Regions from separate parts of the Streptomyces sp. NPDC048696 genome, predicted to be linked through region 3. Evidence: riboswitches for the same ligand, from Rfam matches in the RefSeq annotation. Region 3 holds a riboswitch; each other region holds the start of a gene.

What was found. Region 3 has a riboswitch for cyclic di-AMP ahead of ACGFRG_RS23105 (peptidoglycan DD-metalloendopeptidase family protein). Riboswitches for the same ligand answer to the same signal wherever they lie in the genome.
Region 1: linked by a shared signal. The riboswitch ahead of ACGFRG_RS29735 (M23 family metallopeptidase) and the one ahead of ACGFRG_RS23105 (peptidoglycan DD-metalloendopeptidase family protein) in region 3 are both predicted to bind cyclic di-AMP.
Region 2: linked by a shared signal. The riboswitch ahead of ACGFRG_RS35230 (M23 family metallopeptidase) and the one ahead of ACGFRG_RS23105 (peptidoglycan DD-metalloendopeptidase family protein) in region 3 are both predicted to bind cyclic di-AMP.

The regions. Positions count from the first base shown of each region.
Region 1 is NZ_JBICVJ010000017.1:26,777-36,777, reverse strand. Features, by position in the region: gene ACGFRG_RS29745 (HPr family phosphocarrier protein) at 181-462, shown strand; gene ACGFRG_RS29740 (GntR family transcriptional regulator) at 647-1,324, opposite strand; gene ACGFRG_RS29735 (M23 family metallopeptidase) at 1,527-2,297, opposite strand; cyclic di-AMP (ydaO/yuaA leader) riboswitch at 2,311-2,471, opposite strand; gene ACGFRG_RS29730 (M16 family metallopeptidase) at 2,686-4,053, opposite strand; gene ACGFRG_RS29725 (pitrilysin family protein) at 4,071-5,429, opposite strand; gene ACGFRG_RS29720 (DNA topoisomerase IV subunit A) at 5,643-8,096, shown strand; gene ACGFRG_RS29715 (CobW family GTP-binding protein) at 8,180-9,328, opposite strand; gene ACGFRG_RS29710 (citrate synthase/methylcitrate synthase) at 9,341-10,001, opposite strand, start outside.
Region 2 is NZ_JBICVJ010000030.1:20,418-30,418, reverse strand. Features, by position in the region: gene ACGFRG_RS35270 (FG-GAP-like repeat-containing protein) at 1-796, shown strand, start outside; gene ACGFRG_RS35265 (amino acid permease) at 1,025-2,473, shown strand; tRNA gene ACGFRG_RS35260 (tRNA-Lys) at 2,565-2,637, shown strand; gene ACGFRG_RS35255 (helix-turn-helix domain-containing protein) at 3,251-4,081, shown strand; gene ACGFRG_RS35250 (PhlD) at 4,248-5,315, shown strand; tRNA gene ACGFRG_RS35245 (tRNA-Met) at 5,390-5,463, shown strand; gene ACGFRG_RS35240 (hypothetical protein) at 5,599-5,901, shown strand; gene ACGFRG_RS35235 (PP2C family protein-serine/threonine phosphatase) at 6,002-7,192, shown strand; cyclic di-AMP (ydaO/yuaA leader) riboswitch at 7,338-7,485, shown strand; gene ACGFRG_RS35230 (M23 family metallopeptidase) at 7,497-8,576, shown strand; gene ACGFRG_RS35225 (aldo/keto reductase) at 8,697-9,641, shown strand; gene ACGFRG_RS35220 (PrsW family intramembrane metalloprotease) at 9,669-10,001, opposite strand, start outside.
Region 3 is NZ_JBICVJ010000010.1:321,706-331,706, reverse strand. Features, by position in the region: gene ACGFRG_RS23120 (alpha-galactosidase) at 1-2,097, shown strand, start outside; gene ACGFRG_RS23115 (hypothetical protein) at 2,328-3,365, shown strand; gene ACGFRG_RS23110 (peroxidase family protein) at 3,461-5,281, shown strand; cyclic di-AMP (ydaO/yuaA leader) riboswitch at 5,595-5,790, shown strand; gene ACGFRG_RS23105 (peptidoglycan DD-metalloendopeptidase family protein) at 5,795-6,721, shown strand; gene ACGFRG_RS23100 (SGNH/GDSL hydrolase family protein) at 6,892-7,683, shown strand; gene ACGFRG_RS23095 (NAD-dependent epimerase/dehydratase family protein) at 7,748-8,737, opposite strand; gene ACGFRG_RS23090 (polysaccharide deacetylase family protein) at 8,805-9,602, opposite strand; gene ACGFRG_RS23085 (pentapeptide repeat-containing protein) at 9,742-10,001, opposite strand, start outside.

The sequences.
Region 1 (10,001 bases), on a different contig from region 3:
CCTACGGGTCGCGGGGCCGGTTGGGGCGGGCCAAGGTAGGGAGCCGGAGCAGGGGGCCAGGGCAGGAGAGGAGCACAGGGCCGAACGGCCTTCGAGCCGGGGTCCGAGGTCGGTATGAGCACTCCGCAGGGCATGAGAGAATGGTCTAGACAACCGTCAGAGATTTCGAAGGGCATCACCATGGCTGAGCGCCGCGTCAATGTCGGCTGGGCCGAGGGCCTGCACGCCCGCCCCGCTTCCATCTTCGTCCGCGCCGCCACGGCGTCCGGCGTCCCCGTGACGATCGCCAAGGCCGACGGCAACCCGGTCAACGCCGCCTCCATGCTCGCGGTGCTCGGCCTGGGCGCGCAGGGCGGCGAGGAGATCGTGCTGGCTTCCGAGGCGGAGGGCTCCGACGCGGCCCTGGACCGTCTGGCGAAGCTCGTCGCCGAGGGCCTTGAGGAGCTGCCGGAGACGGTCTGACCGCACCCGGTCGGCCGACCCCGCGCTTCATCGAGCGAGCCGTGCACCCGAATTCGGGTGCACGGCTCGCTTTCTTGTGCGCGACTTCGCGACTTCACACCTTCGCGACTTCGCGTACGACGCTGATTTCGGGCAGCCGAAATCCGGCCCCTCGAATTACTTCTCTTTGTATACGGCGGCTTTGTTAAGCACGGGCGCTCGCGGTGTTTACGGCATGTTGCGAACTTCTCACGTCCGCCGGGCGACGCAGGCGATAGGCGGAAAAGGCACGCTCGGCGTGGAGGGCGGCGACGGACCTGGCCCGCTCGGCGTCGCCGCGCGCCACCGCGTCCACGATCGCCGCGTGCTCGGCCCAGGACTCACCGGGCAGCGCGGGCCGCTCCACCACGTACATCCAGGCGACCTTCTGCCGCAGCTGGGTGAGCAGCGCGATCAGGCCGGGGCTGCCGGACGCCTGGGCGAGCGTCTCGTGGAACCAGACGCCCAGCGAGCGCAGGTCCTCGCCCTGGGCCCGCCGGATGCGCTCCTGCCCCAGCCTGACCAGGCCACGCAGCACCTTGAGATGCGCCTCGGTGTGCCGCGTCGCCGCGCGCGCGGCGGCCAGCGGCTCCAGCAGCACCCGCATTTCGAGCAGGTCGGCCGCGTCCTGCTCGGTGGGCTCGGCGACACAGGCCCCGGCGTGCCGGCGGGTGGTCACGAAGCCCTCGGACTCCAGGGTGCGCAGCGCCTCGCGGACCGGGACGCGCGAGACTCCGTAACGCCGGGCGAGCACTTCCTCGGTGAGCCGGCTGCCGCGCTCGAAGAGCCCCGCGACGATGTCGTCGCGGATTGCCGTGCATACCGATTGCGCCGGAATACGCATGACCGAACCTCCGCCTTAATCCCCGCGAAACGCGGTCGATCGACGCCTGTTCGGCGACTCTATTCCAGCGGCTGTTAATTCCCGGTGACATGGCCTATTCCAGCGATACCTTTTGGCCAACGCGCCGACGCGGCAACGCACGAAGCCCCGGCACGAGGTGCCGGGGCTTCGATGACAGGGGGACGCTCGGCGCGTCGGTGGCTCAGACGGACACGCCGTGCGCGCGCAGGTACGCGACCGGGTCGATGTCTGAGCCGTACGTGGCGGCCGTGCGGGCCTCGAAGTGGAGGTGCGGGCCGGTGGTGTTGCCGGTGTCGCCGGAGAGGCCGATCTGCTGGCCCGGCTCGACCGACTGGCCGACGGAGACACCGATGGACGACAGGTGGCCGTACTGCGTGTACGTGCCGTCGTTCATCCGGATCACGATGTTGTTGCCGTACGCCCCGCCCCAGCCCGCCTCCACGACGGTGCCGAGCCCCACGGCGTGCACCACGGTGCCGCTGTCCGCGTGGAAGTCGATGCCGGTGTGGCTGCCGGAGGACCACAGCGAGCCGCCGGTCTTGTAGCCGGTGGAGACGTACGAGTCCGCTATCGGGGCGACGAAGGTGTTGAGGCGCTTGCGCTCGGCCTCGCGGGCGGCCCGCTCCTTGGCGGCGCGCTCCTCCTTGGCCCGGGCCTCGGCCTTGCGCTTGGCCTCGGCGGCGGCGCGGGCCTTGTCGGCGGCGTGCTGCTGCGCGGCGGCCTGGGCGCCGATGCGGTCGGCGAGCGAGTCGCCGATGACGATGGCCTGGGTGAGGCCGGTGTCCTCGACGGAGGCCGCGGCGGGGGCGGCGTGCTCGGCGGCGAGGGCCGGCGAGGCGAGGGTGCCCACGACTCCGGCGGTGGCCAGGGTGGCGATGCCCGCTATGTTCGTGCCCTTGCGCGACATGGCGCTGGGACGCCGGTGCTTCCCGGTGGCACGGGTGAACGCCATGAAGTGGCGGTGTCCTTTCCTTCCATCTCGCCTACCGGGTTAGCTGACGGGTTCGGAGCTGGAAGGTCTCCTACGGGCCCCTCCGCGGGCGGAGGTGTCCGATTCACCCCAGGGACTGAGTGGGTCCCCGGCTCCCCTGGCTCGCGCCAGTTGGGGACTCGGCGATCGCTGTCCGGTGCCGCGGCTGCGGCGGGTGGTGACGGACAGCCCGACCGACGCTAGACGGCTGATCTTTCAATCGCCAAACAGACGCCTGGTTTTGTAGCGCACGCCACATGACAGACAGGCAACCTCCCCAATAAACCGGACATACGGGAGGACCCCGGCGGCACAGCTGCCACCGGGGTCCTCCCCGTACCCGACGCCGCGCGCGCGGCGCGGCGCCCAATCAGCCCGCGACGACGGTGACTTCACCGATTCCGAGGGCCTTGACCGGCTCCTCGATCTGCGCCGCGTCACCCACGAGGACGGTCACCAGACGGTCCACCGGGAAGGCGCTGACGACGGCCGCCGTCGCCTCCACGGTGCCCGTCTCGGCGAGGCGCGCGTACAACTGCGCCTGGAAGTCGTCCGGGAGGTGCTGCTCGACCTGGTCGGCCAGCGTCCCGGCGACGGCCGCCGCCGTCTCGTACTTCAGCGGGGCGACGCCCACCAGGTTCTGCACGGCCGTCTCGCGCTCGGGGTCGGTCAGACCCTCGGCGGCGAGCTTGCGCAGCACCGTCCACAGGTCGTCGAGGGCCGGGCCGGTGTTCGGGGTGTCGACCGAGCCGCTGATGGCGAGCATGGCCGCGCCGGTGCCCTCGGCGCCGGAGCGCAGCACCTGACCGTACGCACGTACTCCGTACGTGTAGCCCTTCTCCTCGCGCAGGACGCGGTCCAGGCGGGAGGTGAGCGTGCCGCCCAGGCAGTACGTACCGAGCACCTGGGCGGGCCAGACGCGGTCGTGGCGGTCCGGGCCGACCCGGCCGATGAGCAGCTGGGTCTGGACGGCGCCGGGCCGGTCGACGATGACCACGCGGCCCGTGTCGTCGGCGGTGACCGGCGGCATCGGGCGCTCCTCGGCCGCGGTGCCGGTCCAGGCGCCCAGCGTGTCCGCGAGGACCGCGTCCAGGTCGGTGGCGCCGAGGTCGCCGACGACGACCGCGGTGGCCGCGGCGGGGCGCACATACGCCTCGTAGAAGGCCCGTACGGCGGCCGCGTCGATCCGCGTCACGGTCTCCTCGGTGCCCTGGCGCGGGCGCGACATGCGCGAGGTGGCCGGGAACAGCTCGCGGGAGAGCTGCTGGGCGGCGCGGCGGGCCGGGTTGGCCAGCTCGTGCGGGATCTCGTCGAGGCGGTTGCGGACCAGGCGGTCGATCTCCGCGTCGGCGAACGCGGGCGCGCGCAGCGCCTCGGCGAGCAGACCGAGCGCCTTGGGGAGCCGGGAGACCGGCACCTCCAGGGAGATCCGCACGCCGGGGTGGTCCGCGTGCGCGTCCAGGGTGGCGCCGCAGCGCTCCAGGTCGGCGGCGAACTCCTCGGCGGAGCGCTTGTCGGTGCCCTCGGAGAACGCGCGCGCCATGATCGTGGCGACGCCGTCCAGACCGGCCGGCTCGGCGTCCAGCGGGGCGGCGAGGAAGATCTCGACGGCCACCACCTGCTGGCCCGGGCGGTCGCAGCGCAGCACGGTCAGCCCGTTGGGCAGGGTGGCGCGGCCGGGGGCGGGGAACGCCCAGGGGCGCGCGGTGCCGGCCGCCGGCTGCGGGTGGAACTCCATGGTCACGCCGGTCTGGCTCACTGCTCTGCTCCCTTGGCGTCGGCGTCGGCCGCCTCGTCCTCGTCTGCTTCGGCGGTGGTCGGCTCGTAGACGAGCACCGCCCTGTTGTCCGGGCGCAGGGTGGCCCGGGCGACGTCCCGCACCTCTTCGGCGGTGATGTCGAGCACCCGGTCGACGGCGGTCAGGGCGAGCTGGGGGTCGCCGAACAGCACCGCGTACCGGCACAGTTCGTCGGCGCGGCCCGCGACCGTGCCCAGCCGGTCCAGCCACTCGCGCTCCAGCTGGGCCTGGGCGCGCTCCATCTCCTCGGCCGTGGGGCCCTCTTCGGCGAACCGGGCCAGCTCGTCGTCGACGGCCGACTCGATGTCCGGGACCTCGACACCGCCGGACGTCTTCACGTCCAGCCAGCCGAGCGAGGGCGCACCGGCGAGCCGCAGCAGGCCGAAGCCCGCGGCCACGGCGCTCTGGTCGCGGCGCACCAGGCGGTTGTGGAGCCGGGACGACTCGCCCCCGCCGAGCACGGTGAGCGCCAGGTCGGCCGCGTCGCACTCGCGCGTGCCGTCGTGCGGCAGCCGGTAGGCGGCCATCAGCGCGCGCGCCGGCACGTCCTCGTGGACGACCTCGCGCAGCTGCTCGCCGATCACACCGGGCAGCGCGCCGTCACGCGGCGGCTGCTTGCCGTCGTGGGTCGGGATCGAGCCGAAGTACTTCTCGATCCAGGCGAGCGTCTGCTCCGGGTCGATGTCGCCGACGACGGCGAGGACCGCGTTGTTCGGCGCGTAGTACGTACGGAAGAAGTTCCGCGCGTCCTCCAGCGTCGCCGCGTCCAGGTCGGCCATGGAGCCGATCGGCGTGTGGTGGTACGGGTGGCCCTCGGGGTAGGCGAGGGCGGTCAGCTTCTCGAAGGCGGTGCCGTACGGCACGTTGTCGTAGCGCTGGCGGCGCTCGTTCTTGACGACGTCGCGCTGGTTCTCCATGGACTCCTCGTCCAGGGCGGCCAGCAGCGAGCCCATCCGGTCGGCCTCCAGCCACAGCGCCAGCTCCAGCTGGTGCGTGGGCATGGTCTCGAAGTAGTTGGTGCGCTCGAAGCTGGTGGTGCCGTTGAGCGAGCCGCCGGCCCCCTGCACCAGTTCGAAGTGGCCGTTTCCGTGCACCTGGTGGGAGCCCTGGAACATCAGGTGCTCGAAGAGGTGAGCCAGGCCGGTACGGCCCTTGACCTCGTGGCGGGAACCCACGTCGTACCAGAGGCAGACCGCGGCGACCGGGGTCAGGTGGTCCTCGGAGAGCACCACGCGCAGGCCGTTGGCCAGCCGGTGCTCGGTCGCTGTCAGGCCGCCGGAGCCGGCCTGGGCGGTGGCCGTGTGACCCATGGGCATGTACGTCCCTTCGATCGCGGTGAAGAAGTCAGGAAGAAGTCCTGCCACTGTATGCAAGCGCACCGACACCTGGCGAAGTTCCCGGGTCGCGGTCCCTTGTTCCCGGGTCGCGGTCGGCGTTGTCAGTGGGACGGTCCACAATGGTCGGCGTCAGGAGCAGACCTTGTTGGTGGTCGCTGAGAAGAACTCGTTGGTGAAGGAGCCGCAGCCGCGATGGCCCGCCGCAGCACGAAGACCCCGCCGCCGGACGATTTCGAGGAGAAGATCCTCGACATCGACGTCGTGGACGAAATGCAGGGCTCCTTCCTTGAGTACGCCTACTCGGTGATCTACTCGCGGGCCCTGCCGGACGCCCGCGACGGCATGAAGCCGGTCCACCGCCGCATCGTCTACCAGATGAACGAGATGGGCCTGCGCCCCGAGCGCGGCTATGTGAAGTGCGCGCGCGTGGTCGGCGAGGTCATGGGCAAGCTGCATCCGCACGGCGACGCGTCGATCTACGACGCGCTGGTGCGGATGGCGCAGCCCTTCTCCATGCGCCTGCCGCTGGTCGACGGCCACGGCAACTTCGGCTCGCTCGGCAACGACGACCCGCCGGCCGCCATGCGCTACACCGAGTGCAAGATGGCGGACGCCACCTCGCTGATGACGGAGTCGATCGATGAGGACACCGTCGATTTCGCGCCGAACTACGACGGCCAGGAGCAGGAGCCGGTGGCGCTGCCCGCCGCGTTCCCGAACCTGCTGGTCAACGGCGCCACCGGCATCGCGGTCGGCATGGCCACCAATATGCCGCCGCACAACCTGGGCGAGGTCATCGCCGCCGCCCGCCATCTGATCCGGCACCCGGCCGCGGACCTGGAGGCGCTGATGCGCTTCGTCCCCGGTCCCGACCTGCCGACCGGCGGCCGCATCGTGGGCCTGTCGGGGATCAAGGACGCGTACGAGTCGGGCCGCGGCTCCTTCAAGATCCGCGCGACGGTGTCGGTGGAGAACGTGACGGCCCGCCGCAAGGGCCTGGTCGTCACCGAACTGCCGTTCACGGTCGGCCCGGAGAAGGTGATCTCCAAGATCAAGGACCTGGTCGGCTCGAAGAAGCTCCAGGGCATCGCCGACGTCAAGGACCTCACCGACCGCTCGCACGGTCTGCGCCTGGTCATCGAGGTCAAGAACGGCTTCGTCCCCGAGGCCGTCCTTGAGCAGCTCTACAAGCTGACGCCGATGGAGGAGTCCTTCGGCATCAACAATGTGGCGCTGGTCGACGGCCAGCCGCTCACCATGGGGCTCAAAGAGCTCCTGGAGGTCTACCTCGACCACCGCTTCGACGTGGTGCGCCGGCGCAGCGAGTTCCGCCGCACCAAGCGCCGCGACCGGCTGCACCTGGTCGAGGGCCTGCTCGTCGCGCTGCTCGACATCGACGAGGTCATCCGTCTCATCCGGTCGAGTGACAACTCGGCACAGGCCAAGCAGCGCCTGATCGAGCACTTCTCGCTGAGCGAGATCCAGACGCAGTACATCCTGGACACCCCGCTGCGCCGGCTCACCAAGTTCGACCGCATCGAGCTGGAGAGCGAGCGCGACCGGCTCACCGGTGAGATCGACGAGCTGACCGGGATCCTGGAGTCCGACACCGAGCTGCGCAAGCTGGTCTCGGCGGAACTCGCGGCGGTGGCCAAGAAGTTCGGCACCGAGCGCCGGACCGTCCTGCTCGAATCGGCCGGCGCCCCGGTCGCGGCGGTGGCCCTGGAGGTCGCCGACGACCCGTGCCGGGTGCTGCTCTCCTCCACCGGCCTGCTGGCCCGTACGGCGAACGCGGAGCCGCTGGCGGCGGGCGACGAGCGGCGGGCCAAGCACGACCTGATCGTCTCGGCCGTGCCCGCCACCCAGCGCGGCGACGTCGGCGCGGTGACCTCCACCGGGCGGCTGCTGCGGCTCGCGGTGATCGACCTGCCGCAGCTGCCGGACACGGCGGCCGCTCCCAACCTGTCGGGCGGGGCGCCGGTTTCGGAGTTCCTCTCGCTCGACGCGGACGAGAAGCTGGTCTGTCTGACGACGCTCGACGAGTCGTCGCCGGGGCTCGCGATCGGCACCGAGCAGGGTGTCGTCAAGCGTGTGGTGCCCGACTACCCGGCGAACAAGGACGAGTTGGAGGTCATCACCCTCAAGGACGGCGACCGGATCGTCGGCGCGGCCGAGCTGCGCACCGGCGAGGAGGACCTGGTCTTCATCACGGACGACGCCCAGCTGCTGCGCTACCAGGCCTCCCAGGTCCGCCCGCAGGGCCGCCCGGCGGGCGGTATGGCGGGCATCAAGCTGGCCGACGGCGCCAAGGTGATCTCGTTCACCGCAGTCGACCCGGCGGCGGACGCCGCGGTGTTCACGGTCGCGGGCTCGCGCGGCACGCTGCTCGGGGACTCGGCGGCGACCGCCAAGCTCACCCCGTTCGACCAGTATCCGCGCAAGGGCCGGGCCACCGGCGGAGTGCGCTGCCAGCGGTTCCTGAAGGGCGAGGACATGCTGGTGCTCGCCTGGGCGGGCGCGGCCCCGGCCCGGGCGGCGCAGGCCAATGGCGCGCCCGCCGAGCTGCCGGAGCCGGACCCGCGCCGCGACGGCTCGGGCACGCCGCTGGCCCACCCGATCACGGACCTGGCGGGCCCGGCCTCGTAACAGGGCCAGGGTCGTGACACGGCCCGCGAACACGACGGCGCGGCCCGGCTTTCGAAGAAGCCGGGCCGCGCCGTCGTGCGCGCTCACACGTCCGCGTCCGCCTCCTGTTCGGCCTCGTCGCGTCGTACGTACCGCAGGACGCCCCACATGGCGGCCTCGTCCGCGGCGTCGTGCGGGCCGCTCGCCACGGCCGCGTCCAGGGACTTCTCCAGCCCCTCGGCGTCGATGCGGGAGCCGATGAGGACGAGCTGGGTCAGCCGCTCCTCGCCCGGCGCCCAGGGCTGCGGGTAGAAGCGCAGGAAGCGGCCGACGGCGTGGACGGCGTACCGGTTGCGCGGATCGGCGGCGCCGAAGTCGACGAACCCCTTGATGCGGTAGAGCCCTTCGGGGCGGCTGTCGAGGAAGGCCATCAGCCGGCGCGGGTCCATGGGCGCGGCCGAGGTGAAGGCGACGGACTCGTACGCGGTGTGCAGATGTGCGGCGTGGCCGCAGCCGGAGCCGCAGTGGTCGCCGTGGTCGCCCTCCGGGCCGTGCGCGTCGTCGTCCAGCAGGTCCTCGAAGGCGAGCTGGCCGACCCGCTCGGCGGCCGGTCGGCGGTCGAAGAACAGCTCCGGGTCGACCCGCCCGTACCGCGCCTCGACCACCGAGGCGCCGCCCAGCGACTCCCGCAGCCGGTCAAGCCGGGACCGCTCCACCCGGTCCGTCTTGTTGAGCACCACGAGGTCGGCGACGGCGAGATGCCGGTCGATCTCGGGGTGCCGCTCCCGGGTGTCCTCGTACTCCGCGGCGTCGACGACCTCGACCAGACCGCCGTAGACGACCCGGGGGTTCTCGCTGGCCAGCACCATCTTGACCAGTTCCTGCGGCTCGGCGAGACCGCTCGCCTCGATGACGACGACGTCGAGCCGGGCGGCGGGCCGGGTCAGTTTCTCCAGATAGACGTCGAGCTCGCTCGCGTCGACCGCGCAGCACAGGCAGCCGTTGCCGAGCGACAGCGTGGAGTCGCCGAGCTGCCCGGCCACGGTCATGGCGTCGATCTCGATGGACCCGAAGTCGTTGACGATCGCGCCGATACGGGTCCCCCGGCTGGCCCGCAGCAGGTGGTTGAGCAGCGTGGTCTTGCCCGAGCCGAGGAAGCCCGCGAGGACCACGACGGGGATCTCCCGGCCCGGCCGGCTCGCGGACCCGCTCGCGGACTGGCTGGAATGCTGGCTCGGACCGGTCGGGCTCAAGGGGGACCTCTCTCAGGGCGCGGGCACGGGCTGCGGCGGGGGCGGGCCGACATAGCGGGCCGCCGGGCGGATGATCTTCGAGTCCTCCGCCTGCTCCAGGATATTGGCGCTCCAGCCGACCACCCGGGCCGCACAGAACGTCGGCGTGAACATCTCGCGCGGCACCCCGCACAGCTCCATGACCACGCCCGCGTAGAACTCCACGTTGGTGTGCAGCTCACGGCCGGGCTTCAGCTCGGCGAGGATCGCCTCGACCTGCTTCTCGACCTCGACCGCGAACGTGACGAGCGGACCGCCGAAGCCCTCCGCGATGGAGCGCAGCATCCGCGAACGCGGGTCCTCGGTGCGGTAGACGGGGTGGCCGAAGCCCATGATCCGGTCACCGGCGAGGACGCGCTCGCGCACCCAGCCGTCGATGCGGTCCGGGCCGCCGATGGCGTCGAGGGTGTCCAGGGCGCGGCTGGGGGCGCCGCCGTGCAGCGGCCCGGAGAGCGCGCCGACCGCCGCGACCAGGGACGCCGCCACGTCGGCGCCGGTGGAGGCGACGACGCGGGCGGTGAAGGTGGAGGCGTTGAAGCCGTGGTCCACGGTGGAGATGAGATACCGCTCGATCGCCCGCACCCGGTCGGGCGAGGGCAGCGAACCGGTCATCATGTAGAGGTAGTTGGCCGCG
Region 2 (10,001 bases), on a different contig from region 3:
GTCCTCCTTCACCCTCACCGGCGCGACCCCGGCCCCGCGCGACTTCATCGGTGACGACGCGTACGGCGACCTGCTCGCATTCACGCCGTCCGGTGTCGCCGACTTCCGTGGCGGCAAGGACGGCAAGGTCGACGCGAAGGTGTCGGGTTCCGGCTGGACCGGCGCGAACACGGTCACGGCGGCGGTCCCGTTCGACGACATCGACGGCGACGGCACCAACGACGTCCTGGTGCGCCTGGCCAACGGCGAACTGCGCGCGTACAAGCCGTCCGGCAAGGCGCTGACCCCGTCGACCCCGTACACGAAGATCGGCGGTGGCTGGAACATCTTCGACTCCCTCACCTCGACGGGCGACTTCACCGGCGACGGCCGGGCGGACCTCATCGCCCGCGAGGCGTCGACGGGCGACCTGTACCTGTACGAGGCGAACGGCTCGGGCAACTTCAAGGGCCGGGTCAAGATCGGCACGGGCTGGAAGGGCTACACGCTCACCGGCGCGGGCGACCTGAACGGCGATCGCGCCACGGACCTCCTGGCCCGCGACGCGTCCGGCGTCCTGTGGCTCTACCCGGGCACGGGCAAGGGCGAGCTGGCGCCGCGTACCAAGGTCGGCGGCGGCTGGCAGACGTACGACTCCCTGGTGGGAGCGGGCGACCTGAACGGTGACGGCCGCCCCGACCTGCTGGCCCGTGACACGACCGGTGTCCTGTGGTCCTACGCGGGCGACGGCAAGGGCAACTTCGCCGGGCGGCAGCGGATCGGCGGCGGCTGGCAGATGTACAAGTACATCGCCTGACGCCTCTGGGACGCCTGGGAACGGTTTCGGCCAACAATTGGCGCATGGCATGCCCCCGGTGAGGGAATCGCTGGGGGCATGACAAGTGACGCGAGTACGAATCCGGACGCCCACGGGGCTCCGGACGGTCTCGGTCCGGCGGACGGCGGCGCGGTGGGCGCAGGCGGCGCGACGTCCGACGAAGAGCGGCTGGCGCAGCTCGGCTACACCCAGGTGCTGGCCCGCCGGATGTCCGGCTTCGCCAACTACGCCGTCTCGTTCACCATCATCTCGGTCCTCTCCGGCTGCCTGACGATGTACGCGTTCGGCATGAGCACCGGCGGCCCGGCCCTGATCACCTGGGGCTGGGTCGGGGTGGGCCTGATGACACTGCTGGTCGGCCTGTCGATGGCCGAGATCTGCTCGGCGTACCCGACGTCGGCGGGCCTGTACTTCTGGGCGCACCGGCTGGCGCCCGAGCGCAGCGCGGCGGCCTGGGCGTGGTTCACGGGCTGGTTCAACGTGCTGGGCCAGGTCGCGGTGACCGCCGGCATCGACTTCGGCGCGGCGTCGTTCCTGGGCGCCTACCTGAATCTCCAGTGGGGCTTCGGGGTGACGCCCGGCCGCACGATGCTGCTCTTCGCGGCGATCCTGGTCCTGCACGGCCTCCTGAACACCTTCGGCGTAAGGATCGTGGCGATCCTGAACGGCGTGAGCGTGTGGTGGCACGTGCTGGGCGTGGCGGTGATCGTCGGGGCCCTGGCGATCGCGCCGGACCACCACCGCTCCACGAAGTTCGTCTTCACCCACTACGTGAACAACACGGGCTGGAGCAGCGGCTTCTACGTGGTACTGATCGGCCTGCTGATGGCCCAGTACACCTTCACCGGCTACGACGCCTCCGCGCACATGACGGAGGAGACCCACGACGCCTCCACGGCGGGCCCGAAGGGCATCGTGCGCTCGATCTGGACGTCGTGGATCGCGGGTTTCGTCCTGCTGCTCGGCTTCACGTACGCCATCCAGTCGTACGACGACGAACTGGCCTCGCCGACCGGCGCGCCGCCCGCGCAGATCCTCCTGGACGCGCTCGGCGCGACGTCGGGCAAGCTGCTGCTGCTCGTGGTGATCGGGGCGCAGCTGTTCTGCGGGATGGCGTCGGTGACGGCCAACTCCCGGATGATCTACGCCTTTTCGCGCGACGGCGCGCTGCCCTTCTCCCGCCTCTGGCACACGGTGAGCCCCCGCACCCGCACGCCGGTGGCGGCGGTGTGGCTGGCGGCGCTGGGCGCGCTGGCGCTCGGCCTGCCGTATCTGATCAACGTGACGGCGTACGCGGCCGTGACCTCGATCGCGGTGATCGGCCTGTACATCGCGTATGTGATCCCCACGCTGCTGCGCCTGCTCAAGGGCGACGCCTTCGAACGCGGCCCCTGGCACCTGGGCCGCTGGTCCCGTCCGGTCGGCGTGGTGGCGGTCGCCTGGGTGGCCCTGATCACGGTCCTGTTCATGCTCCCGCAGGTGTCCCCGGTGACGACGAAGAACTTCAACTACGCACCGGTCGCGGTCCTGGTGGTCCTGGGCTTCGCGGCGGTGTGGTGGGTGGCGTCGGCCCGGCACTGGTTCCTGCGGGACACGTCAGGGCCCGCGCCGCTGCCCGCGTCGGCCACGCCCGTACCCCCGCCCGCGTCCCCGTGACGCCCGCCTGAGAGCCCGCCGGCCCCGGAGGCCGATACCCGATCGGCCTCCGGGCCCTGTCGGGCTATGCTGCGGGGGTGCGGTATGCCAAGGGCCATTAGCTCAATTGGCAGAGCAGTGGACTTTTAATCCATTGGTTGTCGGTTCGAGTCCGACATGGCCTACCGGGACCCTTCGAGGTCCGGAACCCCCGTCGACACAGGTCGGCGGGGGTTCTGTCGTTCCGGGGCCGGGCCGGGCCCGGAACACGAAGACGGCCGGTGCCGTGGTGTCGCCCTGGGGGCGAGCTCCACGGCACCGGCCGTTTCAAGAACCCCGGCCCGCATGCCGGGGTTGGCCGGAGACGGGGGATTGATGCTCTCCGGCGCGCCGCGGGCGGCCGGTGTCGAGGACGCAACGTATTGGCGATTGTCGACACCGGCCGCTGTCTGGGGTGCATACGCCGACCGGCCCCGCGGCACTGGGGCAGTCGCCGTATCCCGGGGGCGGCGGGCGTCGGCGTCCGGACGGTCGGACGCCAGGCAACCGCTGCCACCTGGGTTGATGCGTACGAGACCCGTGAGGGCTTCGTGCGCACCAGTGTGGAGGGCCACCCCGCCCCCTTTCCAGGGGGCTGAATTGCAGATAATGATCCAGCCATCAACATCCAGCCCCGAGCGCCCAGCTCCCGAGCGAAGGTCCGCCCTCCCGCCCCAGCCGCCACCCCCGGCACCAGCCGGTCCCGCCACCCGTCCCCCGAACGAAGGTCCCGCTTTGCCGCTCGCCGCTCGTGACCGCATGTCCTTGAAGACGCTCCTGCAGGAGCGGCGTGCCGCCATTCATCCGGAGTCGGCCGGGTTTCCGCCCCGGCAGGCGGGACCGGGGCGGCGGGTCGCCGGGCTCAGCCAGGAGCAGATGGACGTGCTCCTGGACCGCACACCGGGCACGTACAACCGCTTCGAGAACGGGCAACTCAACCCGACCGCCGAGTTCCTGACGAACGTGGCGCGAACGCTGCGGCTCAACGAGCAGGAGTGGACGTTCCTGTGGCGCCTCACGCGGCGCGAGTACCCGCCGTACACGCTGAACCGGGACTCGGGGATGTCGGTGCCGGGCGTGTGGCAGCGGGTCGTCGAGCAGATCGAGGGGGCGATGGCCTACATCACCGACGCCGCCTGGAACCTGCTCGCGTACAACGAGGAGTTCGCGGACCTCTTCCCGCGCCGCGAGGTGCCGGACAACACCATGCGCTGGATGGCCCTGGACCCCGAGGCCCGCGAGGAGGTGCTGACCGACTGGGAGTACCGGTGGGCGCCCATGGTGCTGCCGCAGCTGCAGCACGGCGTGGAGATGCGGCCCAACGACGCCCAGCTGCGCCGGCTTGAGGCCGAGGTGCAGGCCGACCCGGTGGCGGGACCGCTGTACCGGGAGACCGGGGCGAGCGCGATCCCGTACCCGGACGGGTCCGAACGGCCCATCCACCACAGCCTGCACGGGGCGGGCTGGGTCACCACGTGCGTAGCCGAGCCGGTCACCTCGCCCGGCGCCCGCGTCATGCTGCTGCTCTACACGCCCGGGGCGTCGCTGGTGAGCCGTCACCCGATGCTGAGCGCACCCCTCACCAGCTGAACCGGCCGGACCAGCCGGAGCAGCCACCGGTCACCTCCTCGTACGCGCCGCCCGCACCACGCCCGCGACCCCGAAACCTGCGCTCTGTTCGAATGCAGAGGAACGAATTCCAGCCGTCTCAACTAGGTTGGTATTTCGCCCGTTGGTCTCTTGAGGGAGCCCCGTCGTGCCCGTACACATAGCCCTTCCCTCCGTCGTCCTGCCGGAGCACACAGTCGCCACGGATGAGATCTGCGCGGACATACGGCGGGTCCACCCGGAGCGCCCGCGGCTTGAGGCGCACCTGCGCATCGCCCGCGCGACCACCGTCCGAACGCGGCATTTCACCCGCCCGCTCCACGCTCCGACCGTGGCCGGAAACGCCACCATCGAGGAGCGGAACCGGGCCGCCTTCGAGGACGCGCTGCGGCTCGCGGTGCGGGCGGGTCGGCAGGCGCTCGCGCACGCCGGACTCGAACCCGACGACATCGACTGCGTCGTCACCAGCCACACCACCTCGTGGACCGTGCCGTCCCTCGATGTCGCGCTCGTACGGGAGCTGGGCCTGCGACCCGACGTACGGCGGATCCCGATGGCCACGGTCGGCTGCGCGGGCGGCGCGCACGGGCTGGTCCGGGCGCACCAGGACATCGCCGCGCACCCCGGCTCGCACGTCCTCGTGGTCGTCGCGGAATGCCTCTCCACGGCCACGTACAACCACACGGACACCAGCCGCGAGTCGATGATCTACAAGGTCCTCTTCGGGGACGGCTCGGGCGCGGTCGTCGTCTCCGACACCCCCGCCTGGGCCGGGCCGAGCTTCGTCATCGAGGACACCTTCGAGTACGTGCTGCCCGACAGCATCGACCGCTACCAGGGCCGCCTGTCCGGCGCCGGCCTGCACTTCGACTCCACCTCCGCCGCGACCGCCGCCCTCAACGACAGCCTTCCCGCCGTACGCAAGTGGCTCGGCGGCAGCGGCCGGGCGCTGGAGTTCGCGGTCGTCCACCCCGGCGGGCCACGGATCCTGGAGGACGCCGCCATCGGCTTCGGGCTCAACGGCGACCGCGACCAGGGCGATCTGCGGCACGCCTGGGCGAGCCTGGCCGCCAACGGCAACCTCGGCGGCTCGGCCGTCCTCGACGTGCTCGCCCGCACCTTCGGGCAGGCCCCCGCCGACCGCCAGTACGGCCTGATCATCGGCTTCGGCCCGGGGTTCGTGCTCGCCGCGACCCGGGGTCACTGGTCGGCCTGATGCGTTCGATGGGGTGGCCCAGGCCAATCCGGTACGGAGCACCTCCCCGCATGCCGTACAGTTGTGTTTACCGACGCGGGGTGGAGCAGCTCGGTAGCTCGCTGGGCTCATAACCCAGAGGTCGCAGGTTCAAATCCTGTCCCCGCTACTGAAGTCCACAGGGCCCGGCACATGTCATATGTGCCGGGCCCTTGGCGTTGCCCGCTCCATGGTTCCGTTCCGTGCTTCCGTTCCGTGTTTTCCCGGGACGGTCCTGCGTACGTAAAGTAGTCTCCCGATTGCTATGCGCGAGCACGCTGCGGGGCTGCTGGATTCGGCCGCCCGGATCGGGGCGGCGACGCGGCGGAGAGTGCCCGTCGTGCCGCTGTTCCTCGTCCTGTGCGCGCTGCTGATGTGCGTCTCGCTGCCGCTGCCGCCCACCGCCGTGCCCTGGCTGTCCGCGCCGGGCCGCACCAAGGGCGGCGTCCCGGCCGTGCACGGGCCGCCCGCTCCCCGTCGGCACGCGAGAGGGACGTGCGTACGGGGCCTCTCCGGGCCCCGTCGGTGCCGGGCGCGGCTCATCGCGACGGGGGCCGACCGCCGCTGACCCGGTTGGCCGAGGTGCGGTCGCCGTCGGGCACGCCGCCCGACAGCCTGGGTGGGGCACGGCATGTCGGCGGCCCGGCGGACGCGCAGGGAGACGACAGGTGCGGCAGCGAGGAGAGGGTGAGGGCGGGGAGGACTCCCGGCCCTTCGGCCCCGGCGAGGGCGGCGACCCGGAGGGCCCCCGGGGCCCCGGGCTCGTCCGCTTCCTGCCCGCGCTGCTCCTCGTCGTCGGTTTCGTCTTCGACATCTCGACCCCGCCCGATCTCACCGCCGCCGCCCTCTACTCGGCCGCGCCCCTGGTCGCCGCGTCGTTCTTCGGCCGGGTCGGCACGGCCGTCACGGGCGCGGGCGCCGTCGCGGCGGTGCTGCTCACCGACTACTTCCACGACATCCCCAGCACCTCCGAGGGGGTCAGCGAGCTGTTCACCGTGTTCACGGTCGCCATGCTCGCGCTGGTCATCAACCGCACCCTGCGCCGCAGCGGCGAGCGCCTGGCCTCCGCGCGCGTCATCGCGGAGACCGCCCAGCGCGCCGTGCTGCCCGAGCCCGCCGCACGCATCGGCGGACTCCAGGTCGCCGCGCGGTACGAGGCGGCGCAGGCGGGCGCGTTCATCGGCGGCGACCTCTTCGCCGTCCAGGACACGCCGTACGGGGTGCGGGTCGTCGTCGGGGACGTGCGCGGCAAGGGCCTGGGGGCGGTGGGGGCGGTGGCGGTGGTCATCGGGGCGTTCCGGGAGGCCGCCGAGCAGGAGGAGTCGCTCGAAGGCGTGGCCGGGCGGCTGGAGCGGGCGCTGGCCCGGGAGGGCGTCCGGCGTGACGCCCTGGACGCCTTCGAGGGCTTCACCACGGCCGTGCTCGCCGAGATCCCGCCGGGCCGCGCGTGCGTACGCCTGGTGAACCGGGGGCACCCCGAGCCGCTGCTCCTGCACGCGGACGGCGCCCTCGACGCGCTCGCCCCCGCCGACCCCGCGCTGCCGCTGGGGATGGCGGAGCTCGGGGTGTGGCCGGACCGGGTGGACACGTATCCGTTCCCGCCCGGCGCGACGCTGCTGCTGTACACCGACGGCCTCTCCGAGGCGCGCGCGTTCGAGGCCCCGGGCGACTTCTACGACCCGCGCGAGCGGCTGCGCCACCGGATCTTCCCCGGGCCGGACGAGCTCCTGGACGCGCTCGTCGACGACGTGCGCAGACATACGGGCGGGGGCGCGAGCGACGACATGGCGCTGCTCGCGGTGAGCAGACCGGGCGTGCGCCAGCCCGAGCGGCGCCGGACGATGCCGGTGGTGCCGTAGCCCTTGGTAGCCGAACGGCCCCGCTGCGCACGCTGTTTGACGCGCTGTCATTAAGGATCAACGGGAACAGCTTGGAAACAGGTCCCGGTGTCTATTAACGTTCGATAACGCAGCGCGGTCGTCCCAGCCGTCGCCAAGGCGGCACCGTGCGCACGCGCCGAATCCCGCAAGGGAACCGGGGAACCACCAACTTGGGGTGAATCGGGCACCTTCGCGCCTTTCTGAGGTGCCCGTAGGAGACCTTCCTGCTCCGAACCCGTCAGCTAACCCGGTAGGCGAGAAGGAAGGAAAGGAGTGCGCCCCCGTGGCGTCCAACGAGCCTGCCCTCGGCACCCCGCCGGTTTCCCCCGTCTCCCTGTACGGGGCCGCGCCCAGTGACACCGAGGTGTGGGAGGAGTGGAACCCCACGGAGGAGTCCCTGCCCTCCGTGCGCGGCCGGCACCGCGTCGCCAAGCAGCGCGGCGGGCTCGCCCGCAGCTCCACCGTCCTCGGCGTCGGCGTCATCGCGGCCGTCGGCGCGGGCGGCATGGCCAGCGCGCAGACCAAGCCGCCGGTCTCCATATCCCTGCCCGACTCGGTCGCCGACAAACTCCCGGACGTCAAGTCCCTGCCGGGCGTGGGCACGTTGATATCGGACATCGCGGGCGACGACACCCCGGACACGTCCCCGTCCGCCGAGGCCGACAGGGCCGTGGCGAGCGCCCCCCTCACCATGGCGGGCGTCTCCAGCGCCGAGGCCGAGAAGGGCGCCACCGGCGCGGGCGAGGCCCTGCGCGCCCGGATCCTGCAGCAGGCCGAACAGCAGCAGAACAACGCCGAGGCCGAGGCCAAGGCGAGTGCCGAGAAGGCGGCGGCGGACAAGGCCGCGGCCGAGGCGAAGGCCGCGCAGACCGTCGCGCAGCAGAAGGCGGAGGCCGAGAAGAAGGCCGCCGAAGAAGCCGCCGCGAAGAAGGCGGAGGAGGAGCGGCTGGCCGAGCTCGCCAAGAGCTACTCGCTGCCGGTCGCCTCGTACACGATCACCTCGACGTTCGGCGAGGCCGGTTCGATGTGGGCCTCCGGCCACCACACGGGCCTCGACTTCGCCGCCCCGACCGGCACGCCGCTGAAGGCGATCCACGGCGGCACGGTCAAGTCGGCGGGCTGGTCAGGCTCGTACGGCTACCGCACGGTCATCGAGCTGGAGGACGGCTCCGAGCTCTGGTTCTGCCACCAGTCCTCGATCGCGGTCAGCGCGGGCCAGCAGGTCACCACCGGCGAGACGATCGGCCGCGTCGGCGCCACCGGCAACGTCACGGGTCCGCATCTGCACCTGGAGGTGCACACGCCGGACGGCACGGGCATCGACCCGATGGCGTGGCTCCAGTCGAAGGGGCTCAACCCGTAGGTCGTACGCGGGTCGTACGGGGGGGCGGCCGGGGCGTGGTCCCCGGCCGCGGTTCCCGCCGCGGCCCAGTCGGGCCCCCGCATCCGGAATAGCCCTGCCCCACAACGCCGTTGCCCCCGTATGACCTCTCTGCGCCCGCTCGGTTCCTCCGACCTCTCCGTCTTCCCGCTCGCCCTCGGCGGCAACGTCTTCGGCTGGACCGCCGACGAGGCGGCGTCGTTCGCCGTGCTCGACGCGTACGCCGCCGCCGGTGGCAACTTCGTGGACACGGCCGACATGTACTCGCACTGGGCCACGGGCAACGAGGGCGGTGAGTCCGAGCAGATCATCGGCCGCTGGCTGGCCGCGCGCGGCAACCGCGAGGACGTCGTCGTCGCCACCAAGGTCGGCGCCCACCCCAAGTACAAAGGGCTCTCGCCCACCACGGTCAAGGCCGCCGTGGAGGAGTCCCTGCGCCGTCTCGGCACGGACTACATCGACCTCTACTACACGCACTTCGACGACGAGTCCGTCCCCGTCGAGGAGATCGTCACCGCCCTCGACCAGCTGGTGAGGGACGGCAAGGTCCGCGAGGTCGCCGCCTCCAACATCTCCCCGGCGCGGCTGCAGGACTCCCTGGACTTCGCCGACCGCGAGGGCCTCGCCAAGTACGTCGCCCTGCAGCCGCACTACAACCTGGTCTCCCGCGACACCTACGAGGGCGCGCTCCAGGACACCGCCGCCCGCTCGGGCCTGGCCGCCGTCCCGTACTTCGCGCTCGCCTCCGGCTTCCTGACCGGCAAGTACCGCCCGGGCGCGACCGTCGACAGCGCGCGGGCCGAGGGGGCGGGCAAGCACCTGGAGACCGACCGGGGCATAAAGGTGCTGGCCGCGCTCGACCGGATCGCGCGCGAGCGCGGCGTCGAGCACGCCACCGTCGCGCTCGCCTGGCTCGCCGCCCAGCCGACCGTCGTCGCCCCGATCGCCTCGGCCCGTACCGTCGAGCAGCTTCCCGCGCTCGTCGCGATCGCCGACTTCGAGCTCACGGACGCCGAGCTGAGCGAGCTGAAGACCGCGTCGGCGTAGGCGCGCGGTGCCTGCGGTGTACGGGGGTCAGCGCAGGTAGGGGTTGTACGGCGCGGACTGCTCGGGGGCGGGGCCGGGGCCGTGCGGTGCCCGGGTGCCGTACGGGGTCTCGTAGCCGTACGGGGCGTAGGACGCCGGGGGGTTGTACGGGGCGCGGGGGCCGTACGGGTGCGGCTGGGGCGGGATCCAGATGCGGCCCGCCGCGCCCGCCGCGTACAGCAGCGCGGGACCGGCGACCGCCTTGCGCTCCCACAGATGGTGCAGCAGCTCCTGCTCGCGGGCCGTGAAGTCGGCTCCCGCCGAGCCCTGGTGGGCGCGGTGGCGCAGGAAGGCCAGGGCCGTCGCGAACGCCTCGTACTC
Region 3 (10,001 bases):
CGTACCAGTGGCTATGCGCTGCACCTCACGGACCGCGCGGAACTGCTGCATCTGCACTGGGGACCCCGCCTCACCCTCGCCGACGCCGAAGTCCTGTCCGCCGAGCCCCTGCCGTCCCCCTGGCCCTTCGAGTCACCACTGGATGGCCGGGAGGAGTACACGGTGGAGGGCGGGCCCCGATTCGCGCGCCCCGCGCTCTCGGTACGTACGAGGGAAGTGCGCGGCACCGAGTGGGATTTCGCGGGTGCCGCCGTTGACGGGGACGAGCTGCGGCTGCGCTTCACCGACGCCGTGCACCGGCTCGGGCTGACCCTCCACTACCGGGTGCGCGACGACACCGATGTGATCGAGCGCTGGGCCACCATCGCGCACGAGGGCGCGGCCGGGGACCCGGACCTCGAACTGCTGCGCGCGGACGCCGCCGTGTGGACGCTGCCGCCGCGCGACGGCTGGCGCCTGAGCCAGCTGCACGGCCGCTGGGCCGCCGAGTCCCGGCTGGCGCGCTCCGAGCTCACCCCGGGCGAACGGGTGCTCGGCAGCCGTCGGGGTCACACCGGCCATCAGCATCTGCCCTGGGTCGCCCTGGACGAGGGCGCCGCCACCGAGGAGAGCGGCGAGGTGTACGCGTGCGCGCTCGGCTGGTCCGGATCCTGGCGCATCGCCGTCCAGCACCTCCCGGACGGCCGGGTGCAGATCAACGGCGGCGCCGGGCACGACGACTCCGGACTGCTGCTGCTCGCCCCCGGCGACAGCTGGACCACCCCCGTCTTCGCCGGGCTGTGGAGCCCCGGCGGCTTCGGCGGGGCCAGCCGGGAGTGGCACGCCTGGCAGCTCGCCCGGGTGATCCCCGACGCCGGGCGGACCCGGCCGGTGCTCTTCAACTCCTGGGAGGCCACCGGGTTCGCCATCTCCGAACCCCAGCAGCGGGCGCTTGCCCGGCGCGCGGCCGCGCTGGGCGTGGAGCTGTTCGTCGTCGACGACGGCTGGTTCGGCGCCCGCACCCATGACGCGGCGGGGCTCGGGGACTGGACGCCCCACCCCGAGCGGTTCCCCGGGGGACTGAAGCCCCTGGCCGACGAGGTGCACGCGCTGGGGATGCGGTTCGGGATCTGGGTCGAGCCCGAGATGGTCAACCCGGACAGCGACCTCTACCGGGCCCATCCGGAGTGGGTGCAGCATCAGGCGGGCCGGCGCCGGACCGAGTTCCGCAACCAGCTCGTCCTCAACCTCGCCCGCCCGGACGTCGGCGAACACCTGTGGGAGCAGCTGGACGCCCTCCTGTCGAGCGCGCCGATCGACTATGTGAAGTGGGACTTCAACCGCTGCTTCACCGACGCGGGCTGGCCCGGCGAGGAATATCCGCAGAAGCTCTGGACCGAGCACGTCCGGGCGCTCTACGCCCTGCTGGACCGGCTGCGGGCCGCGCACCCGGACGTCGCCTTCGAGTCCTGCTCGGGCGGCGGCGGCCGCGTCGACCTCGGCATCCTGTCCCGTACGGACCAGGTGTGGACCTCCGACAACACCGACCCGCTGGACCGGCTGGCCATCCAGGACGGCTTCAGCCAGCTGCACCCGGCCCGGGTGATGGCCGCGTGGGTCACCGACAGCCCCAACACCCAGCTGAACGGACGGACGAGCACTCTGCGCTTCCGCTTCGTCAGCGCGATGGCCGGAGTGCTGGGCATCGGCGGCGATCTCACCCGGTGGAGCGAGGCGGAACTGGCCGAGGCGCGCGGCTGGGTGGAGCTCTACAAGGAGATCCGGCCGCTGGTGCAGCTCGGCGCGCAGTACCGGCTGCGGCCCCCGCGCGGCGGGCTCAGCGCGGTCCAGTACGTCCACGGCGACGACACCGTGGTGCTCGCGTACCTCCAGGCCCAGCACCACGGCGAACGGCCGCCGGCGGTGCGCCTGCGCGGCCTCGACCCGGCCGCCGCCTACCGCTGCCTGGACACCGGGGCCGTGCACCGGGGAGCCCTGCTGCTGCACCGGGGCCTGGACACGGGTCTGCGCGGTGATCTGGACGCGGCCGTCCTCCGGCTCCGGCGCGTCCGTCCGCTCCCGGCGCACGCCCCCCGCGCTGGCCGGACCCGGCCATGAACTCCCTGGAGTGATGGGGGAGTTGAGGAACAGCGGCAGTCGTGAGGTGGGGTCCGGCGGTCCGGGCCGGGCCCGGACCGCCCAGGTCGCGCCCGGCCGGGGCGCCTCGGACGGGCCGCCGAGCCGACGCGTATACGACTGTGGAAAGTGGTCCGAATCTGGCATTTCACCCGCGCCCGCCGCCGAGTAGCGTCGCTGCCCCCTGCCGCGGTTGGTGAGGAGGCGGACCCATGTCCGATCCCCGGCAGCACGAGAAGTACGAGCGGTACGAAGGTGGCAGCCAGGAGGCCGAGCGGCTGCTGTTCGCGGAGCTCGCCCGGCGGATCGTCCGCGTCCAGAAGATCAACCAGGACAAGGGCGGGCTGCCGGGACCCGAGCGGACGTTCCACGCCAAGGCGTCGCTCGGCGTCGACAACGCCCGGCTGCGGTTCCACCCCGATCTGCCGCCCGGCCTGCGGGAGGGGTACGCCCGGCCGGGCGCCGAGTACCGGGCGCTGGTCCGGCTCTCGCACGCCTCCGGCATCCCGCGCCCCGACGCCGTGCCCGATCTGCGGGGCATCGCCGTGCGCGTCCTCGTCTCCGACGAGGAGCGGCACGATCTGCTGATGACCAACGCGCCCGTCTCGCACGCCGCGAACGCGCGGGAGTTCGTCGACTTCGCCGAGGTGATGGCGGGTGCCGGGAGTACCGCGGCGATCGCCTGGCGGCTGCTGGTGCGGCTGCCGCGCGTCGTCGGGTGGCCCACCGCCGCGCGGATGCGCCGCACGCTGAATCAGACGCTCGCCCGCAAGGTCGCCAGTCTCGCCGAGGAGCGGTACTGGAGCCGGGCGCCCATCCTGTGGGGCGACGCCGGACCGGTCCGCTACCAGCTGCGCCCCGGCCCCTCCGGGCCGCCCGCCGCGCGCCCCGACCGGGCCACCCGGGCCGACCCCGGCTATCTGCACGCCGAACTCGCCCGGCGGCTGCGGGCCCAGGACGTGGTGTTCGAGCTGTGCCTCCAGCGCTTCGCCGACGAGGGGCGCACACCCGTCGAGGACGCCTCGGTGGAGTGGCCGGAGACCGTGTCGCCGCCGGTGGCGGTCGCCCTGCTCACCATCCCGCGCCAGGACATCGACTCGACGGAGGCCCTGGCCACCGCCCGGCGCGTCGAGACGCTGTCGTTCACCCCCTGGCGTACAACCGAGACATTCCGACCGCTCGGCAACCTCAACCGGTCCCGCGAGGCCGTATACGGGGCGAGCAGCGCCCGGCGGCTCGGCCAGGGGTGAACGGCCCGGCCCCGCCCGGGACTCACCGTGAATCCACCGAGAACGAGAACCCTCCGTATGGAACGCCCGTATGGACCGCCCCGAGGGGGAATCCGATGAGCTCGTACCGCACCTCGCTGCCGTGGCGCCTGGTCACCACCGCCGCCGAGTTCCTGGACAGCAGGATCGGCTGGGACAAGCTCCCGCTGCCGCTGGGCCTGGGCACCCTGCTCGGGCTGCGCGTCCGGCTGCGCCAGGAGAACCTGCACGACACCAGCCAGCTGCCGGCCGCCAACGTGCCGGAGCCGACACCGCCCAAGGACCCGTCCAAGGTCCGGGTCAACCGGACCCCGGACGGCAGCTACAACGACCTCGACCAGCCCCGGATGGGCATGGCCGGGACCCGCTTCGGCCGGAACATCCCGCTCGACGACATCGCGCCCGCGACCCCCGCCGATGTACTGGCCGAGCCGAATCCGCGCAAGGTCAGCCGCGAACTGCTCACCCGCGACACCTTTGTCCCCGCCGAAACCGTCAACTCCCTGGTCGCCGCCTGGCTCCAGTTCATGATCCGCGACTGGTTCAGCCATGGCACCAGCCCCAGCGACCGGCCCTGGACGGTCGACCTGGTCGACGACGACCCATGGCCCGAGCGCCCCATGAAGATCATGCGGACGCCGGACGACCCCACCCGCGACCCGCACGCGCCCGCCGGGACGCCCGACACCCGGGTCAACGTCTTCTCGCACTGGTGGGACGCCTCGCAGATCTACGGGAACAGCGAGGACGAACTGCGCGCTCTGCGCACCGGCGAGAACGGCAAGCTGCACCTGTGGGACGACGAGCGGATGCCGTTCCCCTCCGACCCCTCCAAGGACCCCTCGCGCATCCCGGGCTTCTGGCTCGGACTCGCCCTGATGCACGACCTGTTCACGCGTGAGCACAACGCGATCTGCGACCACCTGCACACCGCGTACCCGGGCTGGGACGACGAGGAGGTCTTCGAGCGGGCCCGGCTGGTCAACGCCGCGCTGATCGCCAAGATCCACACGGTGGAGTGGACCCCGGCGGTCATCAGCCACCCGACCACCGTCACCGCGCTGCGCGCCAACTGGTGGGGCCTGGCGGGGGAGCGGGTGCACGACCTCTTCGGACGGATCAGCAAGTCCGAGGTCATCAGCGGCATCCCGGGCGGCGAGCGGGACCACTACGGCGTTCCGTACGCGCTCACCGAGGAGTTCGTCGCGGTCTACCGGATGCACCCGCTGATCCGCGACGACTGGGAGCTGCGGGCCGCCAACGACAACTCCGTACTGCGCGAGGCCACGTTCCGGGACATCGCGGGCCCCGAGGCGCTGAAGGTGCTCGGCTCGATCCCCACGATCGACCTGCTCTACAGCTTCGGCACGCTCCACCCGGGGCTCGTCACCCTGCACAACTTCCCGAAGTTCCTGCAGGAGTACGAGCGCCCCGACGGCCACCTCCAGGACCTCGCCGCCACCGACATCCTGCGCACCCGCGAACTCGGCGTCCCGCGCTACAACGAATTCCGCCGACTGCTCCGCCTCAAGCCCGCCAAGGAATTCGAGGACCTGACGGACAATCCGGTGTGGGCGAAAGAGATCAAGCGGGTGTACGGGGGAGACATCGAGAAGGTCGACCTGGAGGTCGGCATGTTCGCCGAGAAACTTCCCAAGGGCTTCGCCTTCAGCGACACGGCATTCCGGATCTTCATCCTGATGGCCTCGCGCCGACTGAACAGCGACCGGTTCTTCACCGAGTACTACACCCCCGAGGTGTACTCCAAGGCCGGTCTGGAGTGGATCGACGGCAACAGCATGATCAGCGTGCTGCTGCGCCACTACCCGGAGCTGCGCACCGCGCTCACGGGCAAGAAGAACGCGTTCGCGCCCTGGAACATCGCGGGCCAGGACTGATGGTGGGGCGTACGGGCGCATAGATGCATGGATCGGCTCTTTCGGTCCTTTGGTCCGAATTGGGTGCTATACGGGAAACCCCCTGTTTCCCCGACGGGAATGGGGGGTTGTCCGTGCAGATGTCCGTGAGCAGCGTCACCGTGGTGACGGTCCGTGGCGGTGGGCCGCGCCGGATCCCCCTGCCGCCGGGGCCTGTTGGGATTCCCGGTCGACGCAGGGTGACCGCAATTACCCGATGAATTCCCGGCCGGGAAATCCGATAACGAATTGCCACTTGTCGTGGCCCGCCGGGCTCGTTTACGGTCACCGCAATCCGAGTGGACCGCCGAATCCTGCCACCGCTCGGAATCCGCACCCATCCACGTGTGGCAGGAGCGGGGGACCCAGGTAGACGCCGTCCGGAATTCCGGCACGGCTTGGGGTGAAGCCGACGCACCGCATCGTGGTGCCCGGCCGGGCAGCTCCAGCCCGAACCCGACAGCTCACCTCGCAGGCGCCGGAGAGGAATCCGCCATGCCCGCGAAGGGTAAGCACCGCCGCCCCAAGTCCAGCCCGATATCCCGGGGCATGGTCGCCGCCGGCACCGGCGGCGCCGCGCTCGCCATCCCGCTGCTCGGCGCCACCGGCGCGCACGCGGCGGTGAAGAACGCGGCTGTGGCCGTCGCGCCGCAGCAGGCCGTCCGCGCCGCGTCCGCGTTCGCCGCCGCCCCGGCCGTCGCGCCGCAGGCCGCGCCCACGACGTACCAGGTCAAGTCCGGCGACTGCCTCTCGAAGATCGCCGAGGACCACCGGCTCGACGGCTGGCACAAGCTGTATCAGGACAACCGCTCGGTGGTCGGTGACGACCCCGCGCTGATCCGGCCCGGGATGAAGCTGACCATCGGGGCGAAGTCCCATGCCACGGCCTCGCACACGTCGACCACGGCCTCGCACACGTCGACCGCGACCTCTCACGCGTCCGATCGGGCCCCGGCCGCCACCACCGCTTCCGCCACCACCTCCTCGGCCGCCAAGGCGAGCCAGGGCTCCGCCTCCGGCTTCCGCGCCCCGCTGGACAGCGTGAGCATCGGCACCCCGTACCGCATGGCCGGATCGATGTGGGCCAGCGGCTACCACACCGGCGTCGACTTCGAGGCGCAGACCGGCACCACGGTGAAGGCCGTCGGCGCGGGCACGGTCGTCACGGCCGGGTGGGGCGGCGCGTACGGCAACCAGGTCGTCATCCGGCACGCCGACGGCATGTACTCCCAGTACGCCCACCTCTCGCAGCTCTCCGTCTCGGCCGGGCAGACCGTGACCGAGGGCCAGCAGATCGGCCTCTCCGGCGCGACCGGCAACGTCACCGGTCCGCATCTGCACTTCGAGATCCGGACGACCCCGGACTACGGCTCGGACGTCGACCCGCTCGCGTATCTGCGCCAGCAGGGCGCAAGTCTCTGACGGTCCGTGGTGCGGATCGGCGCGGCCCGGTACACGCATGCGTGTACCGGGCCGCGCCGTGCGTGGCGTATTCCCGATGGGGGCCAACTGACCGGGTGGTCTATATCACCCCCCGTCAACCCCTCCTTACGGTCGCGTAGGTCACATCCGTAAGGGAAAGATATGGTCCCGTGGCAGACGATTCGAGATCATTCAACAGCGGTACGTTCGGGTCGTACACGGCGATCGGCGACAGCTTCACGGAAGGCGTCGGCGATCCCGGCCCGGACGGGGCGTTCGTCGGCTGGGCGGACAGGTTCGCCGTGCTACTGGCTGATCAGCGACCGGAGGGGGCCTTTCGCTATGCCAATCTCGCGGTCCGGGGCAGGCTTCTCGACCAGATCGTCGAGGAGCAGGTGCCGCGGGCCAAGGAGCTCGCGCCCGACCTGGTGACCTTTTGCGCGGGCGGGAACGACATCATCCGGCCGGGCACCGACCCGGACGACGTCGCCGAGCGCTTCGAGCGCGCGGTGGCCGACTTGAAGAGCGCGATCCCGACGGTCATGGTGACCACCGGGTTCGACACGCGCGGGGTGCCGGTCTTCAAGCATCTGCGGGGCAAGGTCGCCACGTACACCGCGCACGTACGGTCCATCGCGGACCGCTACGACTGTCCGGTACTGGACCTGTGGTCGCTCAAGTCGGTGCAGGACCGGCGGGCGTGGGACGAGGACCGGCTGCATCTGTCGCCCGAGGGGCACACCCGGGTCGCGCTGCGCGCCGCCCAGGTGCTCGGCCTCGCGGTGCCGGCCGACCCCGACCAGGCGTGGCCCCCGCTGCCGCCGCGCGGCACCCTTGAGGAGCGGCGCGACGACATCCACTGGGCCCGCGAGCACCTGGCGCCGTGGATCGGGCGACGGCTGCGGGGCGAGAGCTCGGGCGACCATGTGGAGCCCAAGCGCCCGGACCTGCTGCCGCTCTGACGGCTCGTCACGGGCGTGTGCGATGCCCTGGCGGACCGTCAAGACGGTGGGGTGGCGCGGCGGTTCAGCCGTGCAGCAGTTTCCGCTCCGTCTCCGGGTCGAGTCCGACCCGGGGGCGGTCCGGCCGCTGCGGCGCCTCGCCGCCGATGGACTCCAGCCACGCCCAGGTGTCCGCGACCGTCTCCTCCACGGGACGGCAGCGCAGCCCGGCGAGTACGGCCTTCCACACGTTCGAGCAGTGCATCGTGGTGTGCAGCTCGCCCGGCGGGATCCACACCGGAAGGTCGGTCCACGGCTCGACCCCGGCGGCCAGGATCGGCTCGGGGTCGGTCCAGCGCAGCACCGCCCCGCCGCCGGTGACGCGTGCGCAGGCTTCGAGCAGCGCGCCCATGGTGGTGTGATCCGGCGGGCTGACCAGGTTGTACGGGCCGCAGAGCCCGAAGTCCGCGGCGCTGACGATCCACTGGGCGAGGTCCCGGACGTCGATGTACTGCACCGGCAGATCGCGCGGCCCCGGCGCGAGCACCTCGCCGCCGCGCGCGATGCGCCCCAGCCACCACGGCAGCCGCCCGATGTTCTCCCACGGCCCGAGGATCAGCCCGGCCCGCACAAGCAGCGAGCGCTCCTTGCCGAACTCCCGCTCGACGGCCAGTTCGCCGCCGCGCTTGGCCTGCGGATACGCCGCCTCGCCGGCGTCCGGCGACCCGTCGACCAGGGGTGCGCTCTCGTCGGCCCCGGCCGGGGACGGGTGCGGGTACACGGACCGGCTGGAGACGTACACATACCTGGCCGCGCGCCCCTGGGCCAGCAGTCGCGCCGCGTCCCGGACCGCCGAGGGCGCGCCCGACCAGGTGTCCACGACCACGTCCCACTGCCCGTCGCTCAGTGCGGCGAGCCCGCCCTCGGCGGTCCGGTCGCCGTGCAGCGCGCGCACGCCGTCGGGCGCCTCGTGGCGTCCCCGGTGAAAGACCGTCACCTCGTGCCCGCGCGCCAGCGCGGCCTCGGCGACGGCGCGGCCGACGAACTCCGTACCACCCAGTATCAGCAGTTTCATGTCCGCAACTCTGCCCGCCCGGGCGGGTCCTGAGAACCGCTGCATGCTCAGGGCGGAATCTGTTCGCTCACGGGCGATAGAGCTGGCCGGGCTTCGGAGGCGCGGGCGCGAGGAGCTGCGGGACGGTCACGAAGGTGAAGCCGCGCTCCTTGAGCGTGTCGATGATCCCGGGTACGGCGGGCACGGTCCCGTCGTAGATGTCGTGCAGCAGGATGACGCCGTCGCGGTCGGCCTGGTCGAGGATGCGCTTCTTGATGAGGGCCGAGTCGTTGGTGGAGTAGTCCTTGGCGGTCGCGCTCCACAGGATCTGGGAGAGCCCGAGCTCCTTGCTGACCTTGGTGACCGTCTTGTTGGTACGGCCCTGCGGCGGACGCATCAGCACGGGCTTGCGGCCCGTCAGCTTCGCGACCGCCTCCTGGGTGCTGCCCAGCTCGGTGCGTATCTCGTCGGCGCTGAGCTTGTCCAGCCGCTCGTGCGACCAGGTGTGGTTGGCGACCTCGTGCCCCTCGGCGGCGATGCGGCGCACGGTGTCCGGGTACTTCTCGACGTGGTTCTTGCCGAGCAGGAAGAAGGTGGCGTGGACCTTCTTCTCCTTGAGCGTGTCGAGCAGTTGAGGGGTGCGCTCGCCCGGCCCCGCGTCGAAGGTGAGGGCGATGCACTTGGCCTTCTGGCAGTCGGTCCCGGCCGCGCCGGAGCTCTGGGCCAGTGCCTTGGTGTCCAGTGCGTCGTTACGGGCGGAGCGCGGCGAGACCGCGTTGTCGGAGCAGCCGGTCAGCGCGAGGCCCAGCGACGCGACCGCGAGCAGCGCGGCGGCCGACCGCCCCCGGGCGCGGCGGACTCCGGTACCCCTACCCCTGTTGCGCATGACAAGACTTCCCTTCCGCCTGGACCAGATCATGAACCGGACTATACGCGAGGTGTATACACGCAGTGCATAGTGGGGTGGTGTTCGAGGAGGGTCCAGGGAGAGGGGCTTGCTCGCGTGGGGCGGCCGAGGCCTGCGGTTACTTGTTCCGGGTGCCGGACCGGCCCGGGCCCTTGCGGCCGGAGGCGCCGGCCCTGCGCGCGGAGGAGCCCTTGCGCGGGGCGTCCTTACGGGCGGGAGCGGCCGGGGCCGAGGCCGCGCCGCTCCAGTGGGAGGGGCGGTCGAGGCCGTCCGGAAGGAGCGTGGCGGCGTCGCCCCGCGCCGCGTTGACCTGCGTCTGGGTGAGGAAGAGGCAGTCGGTGAGGTCGGCGCCCGCGAGGTTGGTGTCGCGGAAGTCCG